DNA from 3 places in the Zhaonella formicivorans genome. Region 1 is predicted to be linked to each of the others. Evidence: predicted binding sites of a transcription regulator. Region 1 holds the regulator's gene; each other region holds the start of a gene.
The links. The regulator HrcA, encoded in region 1, represses chaperone genes, less so after heat shock. The targets are predictions, from matches to a motif close to TGTTAGCACTCANCNNNGNTGAGTGCTAACA.
Positions count from the first base shown of each region.

Region 2: a site for HrcA is predicted at 3,375-3,405, ahead of groES (co-chaperone GroES). Genes of this name have one in related genera too.
Region 3: a site for HrcA is predicted at 4,568-4,598, ahead of groES (co-chaperone GroES). Genes of this name have one in related genera too.

Region 1 covers NZ_CP085524.1:1,544,103-1,550,800, forward strand. Annotated here, with positions in the region: gene EYS13_RS07705 (TCP-1/cpn60 chaperonin family protein) at 1-835, opposite strand, end outside; gene hrcA (heat-inducible transcriptional repressor HrcA) at 981-2,012, opposite strand; gene hemW (radical SAM family heme chaperone HemW) at 2,115-3,254, opposite strand; gene lepA (translation elongation factor 4) at 3,484-5,292, opposite strand; gene murJ (murein biosynthesis integral membrane protein MurJ) at 5,579-6,698, opposite strand, start outside.
Region 2 covers NZ_CP085524.1:11,475-18,172, reverse strand. Annotated here, with positions in the region: gene EYS13_RS00085 (DMT family transporter) at 1-503, opposite strand, end outside; gene EYS13_RS00080 (YhcN/YlaJ family sporulation lipoprotein) at 675-1,190, opposite strand; gene groL (chaperonin GroEL) at 1,407-3,032, opposite strand; gene groES (co-chaperone GroES) at 3,055-3,342, opposite strand; gene ald (alanine dehydrogenase) at 3,659-4,771, opposite strand; gene EYS13_RS00060 (sigma 54-interacting transcriptional regulator) at 5,004-6,179, opposite strand; gene EYS13_RS00055 (alanine/glycine:cation symporter family protein) at 6,369-6,698, opposite strand, start outside.
Region 3 covers NZ_CP085524.1:3,064,691-3,071,388, forward strand. Annotated here, with positions in the region: gene EYS13_RS15020 (methyl-accepting chemotaxis protein) at 1-783, shown strand, start outside; gene EYS13_RS15025 (response regulator) at 794-1,156, shown strand; gene EYS13_RS15030 (response regulator) at 1,249-2,271, shown strand; gene EYS13_RS15035 (aminotransferase class I/II-fold pyridoxal phosphate-dependent enzyme) at 2,492-3,994, shown strand; gene EYS13_RS15040 (hypothetical protein) at 4,155-4,331, shown strand; gene groES (co-chaperone GroES) at 4,625-4,906, shown strand; gene groL (chaperonin GroEL) at 4,937-6,556, shown strand.

The sequences.
Region 1 (6,698 bases):
GAGACACTCCGCGGTCAACTAAAACCAGTTTAACCCCCAAATGAATAATTTTATGCAGGTTGTTTTTAAACTCGTTTTGCAGTTCGAGATAACGTCTAACACCTGCCTCGGTGGCAAGGGCCTCCTCCTCAATTTCCTCCGGTTCCAAAGCATCGTCAACAACTAATACCTTGGCTTCCTCAAATTTCAATGGCATTTGGGGGTTCATTCGCTCTTTGTTAATGATAATGCCCTCAAACACCTCATTCTCGGCCCCAACCTGGGCAGTCACCGTATCAGCCAGTTTAAAATTAGGTTCTTGGAGCTTTTCAAGTCCGATTAAAGCAGCCGCCCTGATGGTTAAGTCGGCGATATCCTGGTGTTCCCTGCCCGCCACCAACGCTACTTGCTTTAAAAGGGGACTGTTCAAATCATCAAGGTGCATGGCTTGTTCCTTAAAAAAGGCCAGTGCCCTGTTGACACCGACCCGCAGACCTTCAATCACCTTGGCTACAGGAACACCTTTAATTACTTGCTCCATTCCGGCGTTAACCAGACTTCCTGCCATAATGGTAGCAGTGGTAGTGCCATCCCCTATTTCTTCTTGCTGTGCTTTAGCGATGTTAATCAGCATCCTTGCTGCCGGATGGTTGACTTCCATTAGATTTAAAATAGTTACACCATCGTTGGTAATAACCACACCGCCAAATTTGTCCACTAACATGGTATCCAGGCCTTTTGGCCCCAGAGTACCTTCCACTGCGGAGGCAATGGCCCTGATAGCATTGGCATTAGTGGACAAAGCGGCCAAGCGCTCATCCACCTCAGCATTATTGCTAACCTGTTTTACACTCATCTACAGTTCTCCTTCTTGCAACCTTCGGTCGAGTCCTTAGTCATTAGTCCTTAGTATTTAAACGTAAAAGAACAGGGAAAAGTCTCAAAAGGCAACTAAAAACTAACGGCTAAAGACTGACGACTAACGACTTGGCCGAAGGCCATTATTTTAGCAGCTTAGCTAAAACCTGCGAAAGATTCTCCGTCACGCACTCCACCAGACTAACCGCTTTGGAATAAGCCATTCGGGTCGGGCCCAAAATACCCAAGGTACCCAAAACGACCCCGTCAACCTGGTAGGTGGCGGTTATAAGGCTGCAACCATTAATTTCCTCGTATTTATTTTCCCCACCAATTCTAATAGTTAATCCCAGTTCCGGCTTCACTTCCATAAGGTCTTTTAAGACGCTTTCCTTTTCCAACACGCCGAGCAAACTTTTTAGTTTATCAATATCCTTAAATTCAGGCTGGTTAAAAATGTTTAGCGTCCCACCCAGGTAAACCTTATCGTTTAATTTGGAACAGGCAAGCTGTTCTATCACGTCTAAGACATGACTTACAAGGTTTTTATAGCTGGCAAGTTCACCGTAAATGTCATACAGCGTGTCCCTTTTTACTTGCTCCAGCGCAAACCCCTGCAGCCTGTCGTTTAAGACAAGACTTATTCTTTCCAAGTCGGCCGGAGTGATACTTTCCGGAATATCTAAAATACGGTGCTGCACCAGCCGGGAGTTGCTAACCACAATCATCAGAGCACTTCCAGGACTTAACGGCATAAGCCGGATCTGACTGAACGTGCGTCTCCCTAACTGAGGCCCCAAAATCAAAGCGGTGTAATTGGTCATTTCAGACAAAACCTCGCTGGCCTGCCTGATGACCGCTTCGATTTCCTCCATCTTTTGCGAGAAGCGGTACCTGATATATTCTTCTTCCGCCTGGTTCAGATTTTCTTTTTCCATTAGGCAGTCCACATAGTACCTATATCCTAAATCCGAAGGGATCCTTCCTGCCGAAGTATGGGGCTGCTCAATATACCCCAGCTCCTCCAAATCGGCCATTTCATTGCGAATAGTTGCCGGACTCACGCCCAAATCGTATTTGCGGGCAATAGTTCTGGATCCAACGGGTTCTGCGGTAGCAATATAGTCTTGAATGATGGCCTGTAGCACCTTCTTTTTCCGCTCGTCCATCGGCATGCCAATCACCCTTTTGTTAGCACTCTGAACCGTTGAGTGCTAAGATTTTATACTTAAAACGTATCATGCCCCTTGCCATTTGTCAAGATTTACTCCCGCCTCCTAAACAAAATAAGTGAAGACATGATTAGCAACGGGCAGCCCTTGAGCAGTTAAACGTATGCTGTTATCCTGCTCTTCCAGCAAACCAAGCTGCAGAAGATGCTCGATTTCCGCTTTAAAAGCCTCTTGTGGCCTTATTCCATAGCGCAGGTAAAAAGCTTCAGAGTCTAAGCCCGCCAAAAGTCTTAACCCCAGGAAAGCGGTTTCACCCATGCGCTGTTTCCAGGTCAGCAATTCTTCTTCTGCTATCGGCAGCTGCCCCGATTCCAGCAAACGGGAATAGGAGGATAAACTCGAAATGTTCACGAACCTCCTGTTCAACAGATGAGAGCTGGCGCCCAACCCCACCCCCAAGTATTCCTTGTTGTGCCAATAACGCAGGTTATGCCTTGCTTCAAAGCCCGGTCGCGCATAGTTGGAAATTTCGTACTGCCGGTACCCGCGGGCTTTCAACTTTTCATTGGCAACGGCCCGCATTTTAAGCACAGTTTCTTCCGGAGGCAGCGGCAGTAGCCCCCTTTCATCTTCTTCTCCCCACGGAGTTCCCGGCTCAATTTTCAGACCGTAGAGGGAAAGATGTTCGACTTCAAGTTTTAGGGCTTCATCCAAGGTTTGTTCCCACATCCCCATGGTTTGCCCAGGCAACCCGAAAATCAGGTCCAGGTTAAGGTTAAAAAAACCAGCCTTCCTGGCCAAGGCTATACTTTCTACAGCCAGAGCAGCACTGTGGACCCTGCCCATAGCCCGGAGCAAGCTGTCATCAAAAGATTGCACACCAAAGGAGATTCGATTGACCCCGGCCATTTTCAGTTGTTCAAGTTTGAGGAGGTCAACCGTACCGGGATTGGCTTCCACCGTCACCTCTGTATCCGCGGACCAAGCAAAAAGGTCCCGGCACTTTATCAGCACCCGGACCAATTGCTCGCCGGCCAAGAGAGTTGGTGTGCCGCCTCCAATATAGACGGTATCTACTGAACAAGCAGCATCAGGCCGAGCAAGCAGCCGGCCGTAAATTTCCAGTTCTTTTGCCAAGGCCAGGAGATAGTTCTCAATCTCCCCCGGCGCCGCTGGAGGCGCAGAGGTGAAGTCGCAATAATTGCACTTGCCAATGCAAAAAGGAATATGGATATATAAGCCCATGGACAAGGCTGTTTGCCTCCTTTCGGGTCAGCTAACAGCTATCAGCTGTCAGTTCTCAGCTGTTAGCATAAAGATTATCTTTGATACAATGTTTATTTTTTCTAATACAAGCTTTCCGCCTGGCTGTTAATTTTGTAGTTTAACCTCTGTGGTTAATAGCTGAAAGCTGATGGCTGCAGGCTACTAGCTGAAGGCTGAAAGCGTGATGGCTATGGCTGCAAGCTGCTTGCTATTCGTCTATGCTCAGTACTGCCATAAAAGCTTCCTGGGGTATCTCCACGGAACCAACCTGTTTCATCCGCTTCTTGCCCTCTTTTTGCTTCTCAAGAAGTTTTCGTTTCCGCGAAACATCGCCGCCGTAACATTTTTCCAGGACATCCTTGCGCAGTGCTTTAACTGTTTCCCTGGCAATGATTTTATTGCCGATAGCAGCCTGGATTGGCACCTCGAAAAGCTGCCTGGGAATCAGCTGACGTAATTTTTCGGCCAAAGCCCTGCCCCGGTAATAGGCCCGCTCACGGTGAACAATGCAGGACAAAGCGTCAACCACTTCGCCGTTTAGCAGGATATCCAGTTTAACAAGGTCCGACTCCCGGTAGCCAATCAGCTCATAATCAAGGGAAGCATAGCCCCTGGTCCGTGATTTGAGCTGGTCAAAGAAATCATAAATAATCTCGCTTAAAGGCAGGGAGTAAGTAAGCATGACCCTGGTAGGAGTCATATACTCCATGGTGCCGAAAGTCCCCCGTTTTTCCTGGCACAACTCCATGACCGAGCCGACGTATTCGCTGGGCACCATAATAGTTGCTTTCACGTAAGGCTCCTCGATCTTTTCGATATAGTTGGGCGCGGGCAAATTAGTGGGGTTGTCGACAGTTATGACCTGCCCGTCAGTCTTGGTGACCCGGTAAATTACGCTGGGAGCTGTAGTAATCAGCTGCAGCCCGTACTCTCTTTCCAATCGTTCCTGGATGATCTCCATGTGCAGAAGGCCCAGGAAACCGGTGCGGAAACCAAAACCCAGGGCTGTGGAAGTTTCAGGTTCATAGATTAACGAGGCATCGTTTAATTGCAGCTTATCCAGTGCATCCCGCAGGTCCTCATACTGATTGGTTTCAATAGGATACAGGCCGCAAAACACCATAGGAGTGGCTTTTTTGTAACCGGGCAGAGGCTCTTTGGCCGGATTCTCCGCTCCCGTTACAGTATCTCCGACCCGGGTATCTTTCACATTTTTTATGCTGGCTGTGATAAAGCCCACCTCGCCCGCCGACAGGCTCTCGACGATCTTGAGGGAGGGAGTAAAAACTCCCACCTCATTAACCTCGAAAGTCCTGCCTGTAGCCATCATCTTGATCTTCATCCCTTTTTCCACTTTACCTTCGACTATGCGGACATAGGGTACCGCACCTTTATAGGAGTCAAAATGGGAATCGAAAATCAAAGCCCGCAGCGGAGCATCCACCTCGCCTTTGGGATATGGTATTCTTTGGACAATCGCTTCCAAAATCTCCCGAGTACCTTCCCCTGTTTTAGCCGAGGCCAGAATTGCCTGGCTGGCATCCAAGCCGATGACGTCCTCAATCTCTTTTTTTACCCTTTCCGGGTCGGCACTGGGCAAATCTATCTTATTAATAACCGGAATGATTTCCAGATCATGTTCCAAAGCTAAATACACATTAGCCAACGTTTGAGCTTCAATACCCTGGGCAGCATCAACCACTAAGAGAGCCCCTTCACAGGCAGCCAAGCTGCGGGATACTTCGTAGGTAAAATCCACATGACCGGGTGTATCAATAAGATTTAACAGATAAATCTGCCCGTCTTGGGCCTGGTAATTCATACGAACCGCCTGCAGCTTAATGGTAATGCCCCGCTCCCGTTCAAGCTCCATCTGATCCAGGACCTGATCAGCCATTTCTCTTTCAGTCAAAGCACCTGTATATTCCAGCAGCCGGTCGGCCAAAGTGGATTTCCCATGATCAATATGAGCAATAATGCAGAAATTGCGAATCCTTTTTTGCCAGTCTTGTATCATGTCCGGCCCTCCAGTACATTGAAAATATACTATAACGTCAGTCCCCAGGAGGTTAAAAGCCGCGTTCTTAGTCCTTGCTCGTAAGTCGCTAGCTGTCAGCCATCAGCTATCAGCAATTAGCCGTTGGCTTTTTCCGCAAAAACCATACATGCAACTAAGGACTAACGACTAAAGACTAAGGACTCGGCCAAAGGCCGATGCTGGCAACTGAGGACTGGTGACTGAGGACTGATGACTAAAGTTGTCCCCCGACCGATTATACCATCCTGCTATCTGCCTAGCAATATTAGCTGTTTTGTGTGCAGCCAGCTCTTTTAAAGCGCCTGGCCAGCAATTCTGCCACCATCCGGGCTTCCTCCATCCTGAAGAGCCAGGCGATTCCAATGTAGATCGCCGCGCCCAACCCTACGCCAAGCATAACTTCTATCCCCTGGTTGATTTTGCTGTTGACATCTAAAAATTCCTCCAGCCACTGACTGAAGAGGTATACAGTGACCCCCATCACTACTGAAGCTGCTAAACTTTTTAAGAAAGACAGCAACATATTCCGCCCATCAATGGAACCGATCTTTTTACGCAGTATCCAGAGCAGGATTAGCATATTAAAAATGCCGGCTATGGAATAGGCGAATGCCAAGCCCCCATGGGCCATGGGCTTAATCAGCAGCAAGTTTAATACCAGGTTTAAGAGCATTGCCAAGGAGCCCATAGTCACTGGGGTAGTGGTGTCCTTTAAAGCATAAAAAGCCCTGCTCAAAACATGGATGGCAGAATAGGCGAAAATGCCTATACTATAAAAAAACAAAGCAACAGCTGTAGCCTGGGTGGCCTCCGGCGTAAATTTGCCCTGCTCAAAAATCAAACGAATCAAAGGGACTGCCAGGGCAATCAACCCTGCTGAAGCGGGCAAGGTGATAAAAATGACCGTTCTAACTCCTAGAGACATGGAACGCTTAAAACTGTGCAGTTCCTTTTTCGCGGCATGTTCCGTCAAAGTAGGAAAAACCGCGACGGCGATAGCTATGGCAAAAACCCCGATGGGCAGCTGCATGAGTCGCTGCCCGGAACGCAAAGCGGAAACTATTCCGTTAGGCAGCCCGGAAGCAAGGTTCTGGTTCACAAAAAGGTTGAATTGAGTAATAGACAAACCAATCAGTACCGGCAGGATCAGCCCGGCAAGCTGCTTGACTCCGGGATGCCGCAAGTTTAAAGTCCAGCGGTAGCGCAGACCAATCTTTAAAAGCATAGGTACCTGAGCAGCAAAGTTTAAAAAAGCTCCCACAACTACCCCAATGGAAAAAGCTGCAATGCCAAGCCTTGGCGAAAAAAGATATCCCACTACAATGATACCTAGATTATAAAGCACCGAACCTATGGCAGGAGCAACAAAATGCTTGTGGGAATTA
Region 2 (6,698 bases), 1.5 Mb from region 1:
CAGGAAATTACCCCCAAAAAAATATAGATGTCACCGGTGTTAAAAGTTAAAGTTTGCAGGGCAGCTAACGAACCTTTGCTGATAATTGTTAAAACTCCTGCAAAAGAGATTGCAAGACCTATAACTTGATTCTTGCGCAATGGCTCTTTGATGAGCACCCAGGCCAGGACAGCGGTTATTGTAGGCCCAGCTGCCACCAACAGAGAGCCATTAATGGCCGAGGTTAAAAGAAGTCCTTTAAAAAAGAAAAGATTGTAAAGGAAAATTCCCGTGAAACCGGCCGCTGCTAAAATAGGCAGTTCTTTTACGTTGACCAATGCGTTTTTGCCTTCCTTCCACAGTAAGACCGGGATTAACACAATCGTTGCCAGAATAAACCGTATGCTGGCAGCCAGTGCCGGGGATAATTCCTGCACTACTACTTTGGCAGCTACAAAAGCCCCTCCCCAAAAAGTAGTACATAGAACTAAGGAGAGATAAGTTTTTAAGTTTTTCTGGGCCATATTTAAATCGCTTCTTTCTTTAAAAATCAAAAGCACCAACATTTATTTTAGCAGTATTCTTGACTTATTTACAGTAGAAAAGCATATCACCGCCTTTTTATAAAAAAAATAAAGCCGCCTCCCATCCCTTGCTTTAAGGATGATATAGCGGCTTCTTAAATAAAGTGCATTCTATTTAACGGCCGGGGTTATCCTCCTGGTTATTTCTGCCAGCTCTTTGGCAAATTCGGAAACCGGCCGGCCTTCAGCAATACCTTTTGCCACTTTTTTAATCCTGGCAACCGTGTCAGCATCGGTGGTAACGATAACTTTTTTAGCTCTTTTGTCGGCCTTTTTGATCCTGTTAATCACTTCCCGTTTAATGGCGTTAGTTTTGTCAGCCTCCAGATTGGCTTTGAGGTCCAACCCGACAATAACCGTATTCCGCGAAAGCACCACCGTTGCGGAATTAACACCTTCCACCTTAGCTGCCTCATCGGCCAACTTTTCAGCAATTCTATTCGCTTCCCTGGCGTCTGCAGGAAAAACACTTTCGGGCCTTGGGTTATTTTTTGGATTAACTTGATCCTGCGTATTAGGCGGGTTTGGAGGAGCCGGTCTTCTGGCCGGTGCACATCCTGCGAATAACATTGTAGACACAAAAGCAATCACTAAAAGGATAGTAGTGTACGGGCGCAATTTAACCATTTTTTCACCTCCTTTTTTATTAATAGAATTAACAATGCTGAAATCGTTATACCAACCAATAATTGCAAATATGACGCACTAGTTTTCAGTTTTCAGTTTTTAGTTTTCTTAAAGCCTTAAATTTAAAAAAAGTCCTCATTCGTGTTCTGAATGAGGACTTTAAAAACATCTTCTAATAAACTTTTTAACTTTGCTATTCGTTGCTTAAGCCAGTGCTTACATCATTGGCGGCATTCCGCCCATTCCGCCCATTGGAGGAGTCTCCGGCTTTTCTTCCGGGATATCAGCCACTATTGCTTCAGTGGTTAAAAGCATGGCAGCAATACTGGCTGCATTTTGTAAAGCTGAACGGGTGACTTTGGCCGGATCAACGATACCTGCAGCAATCATATTCTCGTATGCGCCGGTCAAGGCGTTGAAGCCAATGCCGGTCCCTGCCTCTTTTACTTTTTCCACTACGACTGAACCTTCGGCGCCGGCGTTGATGGCAATCTGACGAACAGGCTCTTCCAAAGCCTTTTTCACAATGTTTATGCCTGTCTTTTCGTCACCGGCTGCTTCGATTTTCTCAAGCGCCGGCAAAACATCAATTAACGCGGTGCCGCCGCCGGAGACAATCCCCTCTTCCACAGCAGCTCTTGTAGCAGCCAAAGCGTCTTCAATGCGCAATTTCTTCTCTTTCAGCTCGGTTTCTGTAGCAGCGCCTACCTGGATAACTGCAACACCGCCGGCCAGTTTGGCAAGACGCTCTTGTAGTTTTTCCTTATCAAAATCCGAAGTGGATTCCTCATATTGATGACGGATTTGAGCAACTCTTTTCTGAATAGCCTCGGCGGACCCTTTTCCTTCCACGATGGTGGTTTCTTCTTTAGAAACTCTAACCTGGCGGGCCTGCCCCAACATATCTAAGGTAACATTCTCCAATTTCAAGCCCACTTCTTCAGAAACAACTTGACCATTGGTGAGGATTGCTATGTCTTCCAACATGGCTTTGCGGCGATCGCCAAAACCAGGTGCTTTTACAGCCACGCAGGTAAAAGTGCCGCGAATCTTGTTAACAACCAGGGTAGCCAAAGCTTCGCCTTCAACATCCTCAGCAATAACCAGAAGAGGCTTGCCGGTCTGTACCACTTTCTCCAAAACAGGCAGCAGGTCTTGAATAGCAGAAATCTTTTTGTCAGTAATTAGAATGTATGGATCATTTAAAACTGCTTCCATTTTTTCCGCATCAGTTACCATGTAAGGAGAAATATAGCCGCGGTCAAACTGCATACCTTCCACTACATCCAAAGTTGTACCCACACCTTGGGATTCTTCCACGGTGATCACACCGTCTTTCCCAACTTTCTCCATGGCATCGGCAATCAGTTTACCGATTTCAGCATCATTAGCGGAAATAGAAGCAACCTGGGCGATAGCATCTTTGCTTTCAATAGGTTTAGCTATGGACTTTAACTCTTCAACAGCCGCATTTACAGCTTTTTCAATACCTTTTTTGATGATCATGGGATTAGCGCCCGCTGCTACGTTTTTCAAGCCCTCACGGATCATGGCCTGGGCTAAAACGGTAGCAGTAGTTGTTCCGTCACCGGCTACATCGTTGGTTTTGGTGGCAACCTCTTTAACCAGCTGTGCCCCCATATTTTCTATGGGATCCTTTATTTCAATCTCCCTGGCAATAGTCACACCATCGTTGGTGATCATAGGGGAACCGAATTTTTTCTCTAAAACTACATTACGCCCTTTGGGCCCAAGAGTAACCTTAACAGCTTCGGCCAGAGCGTTGACGCCTCTTTCCAGGGCATGTCTGGCTTCTTCAGTAAATACTATTTGTTTAGCCACAACTCTACCTCCTATGTATCATTTATTGTACGACAGCTAAAATATCGCGCTCACTTAAAATCAGATATTCTTCTCCCTCTAACTTAACTTCAGTTCCGGCATATTTGGAATAGATTACCCGGTCACCTACAGCAACTTCCGGGACTACTTTCTGGCCGTTTTCCAGGATTTTTCCTGAACCAACTGCCACAACCTCGCCTTGCTGGGGTTTTTCCTTGGCAGTATCAGGCAACACAATACCGCTCTTGGTTTTTTCCTCAGAAGCCAATACTTTAATGACAACTCTGTCTCCTAAGGGTTTAATGTTCATGAGCCAACCTCCTTACATAGATAACTTTTTATTGTTAGCACTCAATTTAACCGAGTGCTAATACACACTTATAATAATAGTTTGAGGTCTGGGAAAAAGGCAACACGCGCAATTGCGCAAAATTTAGCTTTATCGGCTCATAATATAGCTGATCTGCAAGATAGCTCCGGGTTGCTCCATTATGCGTACCCATCTGCCATAAAATCCATAAAGAGGAATCCATAGCCATACAGCATCAAATATTTCCAAAACCAGCAGCAAATATACACAGTATTAATGAGCCAAAGTTAAAAGCGGGCTCACGCCCGCTTATATCTTAAAGTAACTGGTTCAAAGGCACATACTCCAGTTCCAGGGAGTTTGCCACTGCCTCGTAGGTTACTTTGCCCCTGTAAACATTAACCCCTTTAGCCAGGCTTGCATCAGCCCGAATGGCATCCAAACCATAATCGGCCAATTTCAAAGCGTAAGGAAGAGTGCAATTGGTCAAAGCAAAGGTGGATGTCCGCGGCACTATACCCGGGATATTCGCAACAGCATAATGTACCACCCCATGCTTTACATACGTGGGGTTGGAGTGAGTTGTAACCCGGTCTATGGTCTCAATGCAGCCACCCTGGTCAATAGCCACATCAACAATAACCGACCCAGGCTGCATTTTTTGCACCATTTCTTCTGAAACTAAATGCGGTGCCCGTTTACCAGGTAAAAGCACGGCTCCAATCAACAAATCAGCTTTTTCTACAGCCTCAGCTATAGTATAGTAATTGGAAACAACAGTTTTCACTCTTCCGGCAAAAATATCATCCAAATAGCGCAATCTTTCCGGATTGATGTCGACAATAGTTACCTGCGCCCCTAAGCCAACAGCCATTTTGGCGGCATTCAGACCAACTACACCCCCGCCGATAATTACCACCTCGGCTGCAGGTACTCCTGGTACTCCTCCCAATAGTACCCCTTTCCCTCCATAAGCTTTCTCTAAAAATTGCGCCCCGATCTGCACCGACATTCTGCCTGCTACTTCACTCATCGGAGTTAAGAGAGGCAAAGAACCGTTAGGAAGCTGGATAGTCTCATAAGCGATCCCTGTGACCTCTTTCGCCAGCAAAGCAGCGGTCAGCTCTTTTTCCGGAGCTAAATGCAAATAGGTAAAAAGCAGTTGTCCCGGCTTAAAATAATCGTATTCCGGTGGCAGAGGTTCCTTTACTTTCATGATCATTTCAGCCCTGCGAAAAACTTCCTCCGGTGCTGCAACCAGCTCCGCGCCTGCTTCACTGTACTGGACGTCTGCAAAACCGCTTCCTTGTCCCGCCCCCATCTGCACCAGCACCTGGTGTCCCCGGCTGACCAAAGCCTTAGCCCCAGCTGGGGTCAGGGCAACCCTGTTTTCATTGTCCTTAATTTCTTTTGGCACACCAATAATCATTTGCTTAAACCTCCTTGCAAAGATGGGACACTCTTTAAGCAGTCCCCGTTACCATTTAGTAATAGCAAAAACGGTGCCAAAAGACTAATCGCTTTTGAACTTTAGTTTGAAAGGGGCTTACTTGCGGTTTATGCTGCAAGTGAATATTTTCTTGGTAACTTTAGTAACCACACTATAATAATTAATTCCTGCAAAGTCCATTTTGGTTACTAATGTTACCGGTGGTAACTTTTTAAACCGGTCTGCGCAGTTTCTTCAAAAGTGCTGAATGAGAAATCCCCAACGCCTTAGCAGCTTTTCTGATGGAGCCGTGCTTTTTAATCGCCTCTTTAATCAACTTAAGTTCAAATTCTTCTATAATAGCTTTTAAGGGCCTACCGACCGTAGGCAGCTCCAGTAAATTCTCTTTTTCAAAATCCAGGTTTTCAATATCAATTATGAGCCCGGGGGTCAGATTAACAGCCCTCTCTATTAAATTTTCCAATTCTCTGACGTTGCCGGGCCAGTCATAGTTCACGAGAAGGGCCAACGCACCCGGAGTAAGTGTCTTGGGAGTTTGCCCCGCGAGCCTTGCAAATTTGGCTAAAAAATGCTCTGCTAATAAAGGGATGTCGGCTCTGCGCTCCCGCAAAGGGGGCAATTTGATGGGTACCACATTTAACCGGTAAAACAAATCCTCTCTAAATTCGCCGGCCTTGACCATTTTTTCCAGGTCCCTATTAGTGGCGGCAATAATGCGCACGTCTACAGGAGTTTCGCTGTAAGCACCTACCCGCCTGATTTTCTTATCCTGCAGCGCCCTCAAGAGCTTAGCCTGGGTATTTAAAGAAAGATCGCCGATTTCATCGAGAAAAACAGTTCCCTTATCGGCAGCTTCCAGAAGACCTGGTTTACCTCCCTTTTTAGCGCCGGTAAAAGCGCCGTCCACATAGCCGAATAATTCACTTTCCAGAAGATTTTCAGGAAAAGCAGCACAATTTAAAGGCATAAAAGGAAAAACCGCTCTCTTGCTGGCTAAATGCAGTGCCCTGGCAAAGACCTCTTTACCTGTTCCGCTTTCTCCGGTTAATAATACTGTACAACTGCTGTTGGCAACTAACTTGGCACGAAAAACCGCCTTTTTTAGCGTCTCGCTTTCCCCTACAAGAGCATGAAAAGGATCGTTATCCCCCTTTGAGGACGGGCAGTATTTCACTTCCTCTACTTTTTGTATATTAGGAATAGGGGCCAAATCTAAAATCAGGTTCTTCTTCACCCGTTCATCATCGCATTCCAGTTCGAAATACATCAGGTTTGGTAAAACTTCAAGGGCTGTAATGCTTAAATTGTATTTGGCTATTACCTGACAGGCATCAAGTACCATGCCGGTACGGTCTTCAAATTCTATCCGCAGCCTAAAAGCACCCATTTCTTTTGCTCCTTATAGTTTTTGCAATTATTTCTTTTATGGAACGCCAATCTATGTACTTTATATTCGACGTTAAACACCATACACCTTCGTAAATGCTGTTTAACACTCACTTTTAGCTAAAAAACGTCACAAGCTAATCAAAAATTAAAGGTGCAACTTGTGCACCTTTAATTTATTGCTATTAGCTTAATTTTTGGCTACAGCTGCTTTCTCATTAGCATCCTTTTCCAAATTATCGTTCCAAAGGTACTCTCTTGTTTCAGCAACCAATACCCCGGAAAGCAAAAGCAATGAAATTAGGTTGGGCACAGCCATTAAGCCGTTAGCAATATCGGCAAAGCTCCATACTACCGGCAGGGTAGCTACAGAACCGATAAACACGAAGATAACCCATAACCACCTGTAGAGCATGGTAATTCGCTTGCCAAATAAATATTCGGCTGCTTTTTCCCCATAGTAAGCCCACCCTAGAATAGTGGAAAACACAAAAGTCAAAAGCCCAACGGTAAGCACGAT
Region 3 (6,698 bases), 1.5 Mb from region 1:
GAGACAGGCAAGCGGCTAACAAAAGACGTATCTGAGGCAATAACGGAAGCCTCTGTGATGATTAAGGAGGCTAGCAAAAAATCCCTGTCCGTACTTGCTGCCTTTGCCGGCGAAGTCAATGCTAGCGCGCAAAACTGTGAAGAAATTTCTGATAAAATATTAAAAGATTTGTCCCAATTTGTGGAGCGAATCGGTGATATAGCAGCCCAGACAAACCTGCTGAGTCTAAATGCCTCCATCGAGGCTGCCAGAGCTGGGGAATACGGTCGCGGCTTTGCCGTAGTGGCCGGTGAAGTCAGAAAGCTTTCCGATACCACTGCCAAGACTGTGAAGAAGGTGGAAGAACTTGCAGGAGAAATGTCCGCTTCGTTAAAAGGTATAGCTCAGGAATTAAAAATAAGCAAAGAACAAGTGGACCGGGAACAAATTCAACTGCAAAACAGCTCCGCTGTATCCGAAGAAAAATTACAAAATCTCATCAGCGTGGTCCTTGGTCTAATCGACCAAGCTTTGGAAAAAATGAGCGAAGCACTTACTGCTGTACAATTTCAGGATATAACGAGGCAAAAACTGGAGCATGTTGCTGTTACATTGGAAGAGATTAAGGGAGGCTTAAGTGAATCTGGGAACATCGATACCAATCTGTTAAACAACCTTGCCCGGAAATACAGCACTTTTGCAGAAAGGAAAAACCATTTGGAAGTAACGGGAAAACAGCTGGGCCAAGAGGGAATCGTGGGCAGAGTATCTGGAGAGCTGGGAACAAATATCGAATTCTTCTAGGGGGATAGGTATGGCAAAAGTATTGATTGTAGATGATTCAAGCACAGTGCGGCTGTCTTTAAAAACTGCTTTAACAAATGCGGGCTGTACGGTGGAAGAGGCAAAAGACGGTGTAGAAGCGCTGCAAAAAGTAAATTCAAATAAGTTCAATGCTATCTTCACAGATTTAAATATGCCCAAAATGGACGGGATTAATTTTATCAGAGAAGTGAGGAGAATTCCTAATTACCGCTTTACCCCTATCATGATGCTCACTACCGAATCAACCCTGGAAAAAAAAGAGGAAGGTAAAAAAGCAGGCGCTACAGGTTGGATAGTTAAACCCTTCACCCCAGAGCAACTGACTCAAGTTTTAAAGCGCATAAATTTATAAAATAAAGCTATAACAATTAAATTCCTCACTAAAGATCATTATCCAAGCCTTCTTAACCTTCTTAGTCTACCGTAAACCTGGGGTGATTAGTTTTGCATATTCTGCTAGTAGAAGAAGATTTGAAGAGTAGGATAAAATTAGTACACCTTTTGGAAAGCTGGGGACATACGGTAGAAGAATGTGATAATGGCTTTGAGGCTGTCAAAAAGTTTAGCCGGGGTTATTTTCAATTAGTTTTGTCGGAAGTTAAATTATCGCAAATTGACGGTTTGAAACTGGTAAAGCTGTTAAAATCTTTAGAGGTAAAAAATCCCTTTGAGATAATTCTCTTTACAGAATCTTACGATATAAAAACTGCTATAGAAGCTTTCAGGGAGGGCGCCAATGACTACTTGCTCAAGCCTTTAAGCATAAGTGATTTGGATAATGCGCTCAAAAGAGTTTTACAGAGACATGAGATGTTAACCGACAAACAGGAATATAGGATCATAATCTGTGATGATTTTTTGAGTAGAGAAGGCATTAAAGCCATTTTCAGGCATTACGCCAATAATTTTATAGTAGTGGGAGAAACCTCGTCAGTCAATAATGTACTCCGTTTGATAGACAAAAATGCTCCTGATTTGCTTTTTGTTGATTATACCTTTGCCGAACGGGATAATATTTTGGCGTTGTGTAAAACAGTTAAAGCTACATACCCTGGTATTAAAATATTTGTTCTGGCCTCACAGGGAAATAAAAGAGCTGCAAAAGAGATTATCGGCGCAGGAGCTAACGGTTTTATTATCAAACAAAGTTTAAAGCAAGCTGATAATTTTTTGGAATTAGTAAATATGATTACTGAAGGTAAAATTTATGTTGATCCGGAGCTAAAAAAAAATAATTGGCATCCAATGCATGCTGACTGTGCTGCAGTGGAAACGCTCTTAACCGACAAAGAGTTTCTGGTGCTCCGGTGTTTGGCTGAAGGAAAAAATAACAGGCAAATTGCCGAACAGCTGTTTATTAGCTGCTCAACTGTCCGCAATTATATCAGCAGTATTCTGAACAAGCTGCACCTTACTGACCGGGCAAGCGCGATCGTGTATGCAGTAAAATATTTTTCCAACATATAGGGCTCATAGCACTCTTGGGAGTGCTATTGTTGTTTCCAATAGTTCAAAAAATTGTATGGGTTGAACCATTTGCCACCTGCTGTCATGATCGTCTACCCGACTGCCTAAAAATTATCATTTTGTGCAATATTTTTGCTTGAATTCACCCTTTATTTATGCTCTAATATATCTATGCGTAAAATTGGCACAGATAAGTCAGCACCAAAGGAGGTATGAGCGGATGAAACATCGGCAAGAACGTACACCTGTATTTGACGCTGTAAAAAAGTACTTTGCTGATGGCACGGTCCCTTTTCATGTACCCGGTCACAAACTGGGTAAGGGAATCCCTGAGTTCAGAGATTATGTGGGAGAAAACGTTTTAGGCATAGATTTAACCTGTTTTCCCGATACGGATAATATCTGTAACCCCAGGGGTGTTATAGCCGAAGCTGAAGCTCTGGCTGCCGAAGCCTATGGTGCTGACCATGCGTTTTTCCTGGTCAACGGGACCACTTCCGGTATTCAGGCCATGATCATGTCAGTATGTGAACCGGGGGATAAGATTATAATCCCCAGAAATGCTCATAAATCTGCCATCGGAGGGCTGATTATGAGCGGGGCCAGGCCAGTCTATATAGAGCCTGAGATGAATGAGGACTTTGGCATTTCCATGGGGGTAACCCCGGAGAAAATTGCCTGGACACTGCACCACCATCCCGATGCCAGAGCCGTCTTTATTATTAACCCGAACTATTACGGCACCGCTTCCGATTTGGCGGAGATAGTGGCAATTGCCCATTCCTTTGGGGTGCCGGTAATCGTAGATGAGGCTCACGGTGCCCATTTAAAATTCCACCGGGAGCTACCTGTTTCCGCAATGGAAGCCGGTGCTGACCTGGCAGCCAGCAGCACCCATAAGCTGGTGGGTTCTTTGACTCAGAGTTCCATCCTTTTATTAAAGGAAGGTTTGGTCAACCCCAAGCGGGTGAAAGCAGTCCTTAACCTCACCCAAACTACCAGCCCTTCATATATACTGCTCTCTTCCCTGGATGTGGCAAGGAAGCAGATTGCCACCAAAGGAGAAGAATTGATTTCCCGTACTATACAGTTGGCCAAGTGGGTAAGGGAGGAGTTAAGGGCAGTTCAAGGCTTAAGGCTTTTCGGCGAGAATTTAGTCGGTCACCCCGGCTGTTTTGCTTTCGATATAACTAAAGTTACCATTAATGTGCAGGGCCTGGGAATGTCAGGTTATGAAATGGAAAATATTTTGCGCTCTGAATTTAAACTCCAGGTTGAACTGTCTGATCTGTACAACGTGATCTTTTTAATAACCCTGGGCGATACTTGGGAAAGCGTACATTACCTGGTGGACTGCGTAAAACAAATTGCAGGACGCCGTACCTTGAGAAATGTGGTCAAGTTCTGCCCGCCGGTGCCTGAAATTCCCCAGGTGAGCGTTTCCCCCAGGGAGGCTTTCTACAGCTCAACAAAGGTTATTGATCTGCAGGATGCAGCCGGAGAAATCAGTGCTGAGGCTATTATGGCTTACCCGCCGGGGATTCCGCTCATTTGCCCAGGTGAAATCATCACCCAGGAGATTATTGATTACGTCAACATTTTAAAACAGGAGCATGCTGACCTGCAGGGGACGGAAGACCCGCAGATCAGCAGGATTAAAGTATTAAAACCGGCTGTAGCCAAGAGAATAGTGGAAGAAGATATTGTAGGAGAGGTTGGTTAAAGAAAAAAGCAGTACAGGCAGCTTAGACCTGTGCTGCTTTTTTCTTTCATAATAGATGGCCGGCAATTGCATACAATAATCAGTAAAATGAGTTGAGCAGCAGGAAAAAAAAACAGCGAGGCGAATTGTCAAATTAAGAATGCAAACGGAGGTGAACAGTGTGGAACTGATCTTAATCCTGATTTTTGCTGTATTGATAATTTATTATATTGTCAAGCAAATTCGGGAACCAGGTTATGCTATTTTTCCTTTGAACCGGATCAGAGAATACGGACAGGGAACGGCCTACGCTGTACAAGAAAAAAGCTGCGTTGCCGATGAGCAACAACAACATTAAAAAGCTGTGGTAAGCGTGCCTGCTAGGGGCACGATTTTTTTGGGTTTTGATGCTGAGGCGGTATGAGCAAAATGCTCGGCCGCGGGTGATTGTTTTTGCAATGGCGGGGGTATGAAAATTGTACCAGGGGCAATAATAATCACGGGTATTTTTATGTTTGTCCGTGTCTCTGTGGAAAATTTTTTAGCTGGCCGCACTTGACAAACCATAATTACCCTTTGTATCATATAATTGGTTGTTAGCACTAGCCGATAGTGAGTGCTAACAGAAAAATAACTGAAGGAGGGATGCAGATGTTAAAACCATTAGCTGACCGGGTCGTGGTAAAAGTAATCTCCGCTGAGGAAAAAACCCAAGGAGGTATCGTTCTGCCCGATACTGCCAAGGAAAAGCCCCAGGAGGCAGAAGTTGTTGCAGTAGGTCCTGGTAAAATTTTAGAGAACGGGTCCAGGCAGGCTCCTGAGGTTAAAGTTGGGGATAGGGTTATTTTTGCCAAGTACAGCGGTACCGAAGTCAAGTTAGATGGTGTTGAATACCTGATCCTCAGAGAAAGTGATATTTTAGCAATAAAGTAATTTGATTAAATATAAAAGGAGGGAATACATATGGCTGGTAAACAACTAGCTTTTGATGAACAAGCCAGACGGGCTTTGGAACGCGGCGTCAACGCAGTTGCCGACGCAGTAAAAGTTACCTTAGGTCCAAAAGGCCGTAATGTTGTTCTGGAAAGAAAGTTTGGTTCGCCGGTTATTACCAAAGACGGCGTTACTGTAGCCAAAGAAATTGAGCTGAAAGATCCTTATGAAAACATGGGCGCCCAGCTGTGCAAAGAAGTAGCATCCAAAACCAATGATATCGCCGGTGACGGTACTACTACCGCTACTGTTTTAGCACAGGCCATCGTCAAAGAAGGGTTAAAAAATGTTGCTGCCGGTGCTAACCCCATTTTCCTCAAGAGAGGTATGGACAAGGCTGTGGAGGCAGCAGTAAAAGAAATTCAAAAAATCAGCATTCCCGTTGAAACCAGGGAGAGCATCGCTCACGTTGCTTCCATTGCTGCGAACGACGAAGCTATTGGCGAATTGATTGCCGAGGCAATGGAAAAAGTAGGCCGGGACGGCGTAATCACCGTGGAAGATTCCAAAGGCATGACCACCACTGTGGAAGTTGTTGAGGGTATGGAATTTGACCGCGGCTATGTATCCCCTTACTTCGTTACCAACGCGGAAACCATGGAGGTTAACCTGGAAGAGCCTTATATCCTGATCCACGAGAAAAAGATTTCAGCTATCCAGGACCTGTTACCGCTCCTGGAAAAAGTGGTCAGGACAGGTAAACCTCTCCTTATTATCGCCGAAGATATTGAAGGCGAAGCGCTGGCAACTTTGGTTGTCAACAAGATCCGCGGCACATTGAATGTGGCTGCTGTTAAGGCCCCCGGTTTTGGTGACCGCAGAAAGGCTATGATGGAGGATATTGCCATCTTAACCGGCGGTACATTTATCTCCGAAGATATGGGCATTAAGCTGGAAAACGTTGACCTTGGCATGCTTGGTCAAGCCAAGAAAGTTAAGATCAACAAAGAGAAAACCACAATTGTCGAAGGTGTCGGCTCTAAGGAAGCCGTTCAAGCCAGGGTTAATCAGATCAAGCGTCAAATCGAGGAAACCGAATCCGATTATGACCGCGAAAAACTGCAAGAAAGACTGGCTAAACTGGCTGGCGGCGTAGCTGTGATTAAGATTGGTGCCGCTACTGAGACTGAAATGAAAGAGAAGAAGCACCGGGTAGAAGATGCCCTCTCCGCTACCAGGGCTGCCGTGGAAGAAGGTATCGTTCCTGGCGGTGGAACTACCCTGATCAATATTATCCCTGCTTTAGACTCTGTTGAAGCCAGCGGCGATGAGCTGGTGGGTGTTCAGACCATCCGCCGTGCTCTGGAAGAGCCTCTGCGCCAGATCGCTTCCAACGCAGGTTTGGAAGGTTCCGTGGTTGTGGGTAAAGTAAAAGAATCGCCAAAAGGCGTCGGCTTTAACGCTGTAACTGAAGAATACGTTGATATGATTAAAGCAGGTATCGTTGACCCGGCAAAAGTTACCAGAAGCGCCCTGCAGAATGCGGTCAGCATCGCATCCATGCTCCTCACTACCGAAGCAGTGGTTGCTGAGATTCCGGAAAAACCAAAGGCCGGAGGACCTCCAATGCCTCCTGAAATGGATTACTAAGATCCAGTTAAAAAAGCCTTCTCCGTTGAGGGGAAGGCTTTTTTAGCTTAGGCGGAGTCCTTAGTCAACGCAGAGTAATTTTCAGCTATTTTGTTGACGGGTATGTATACATGTTAGTATACTAAAATATAGAAAGGAGAGT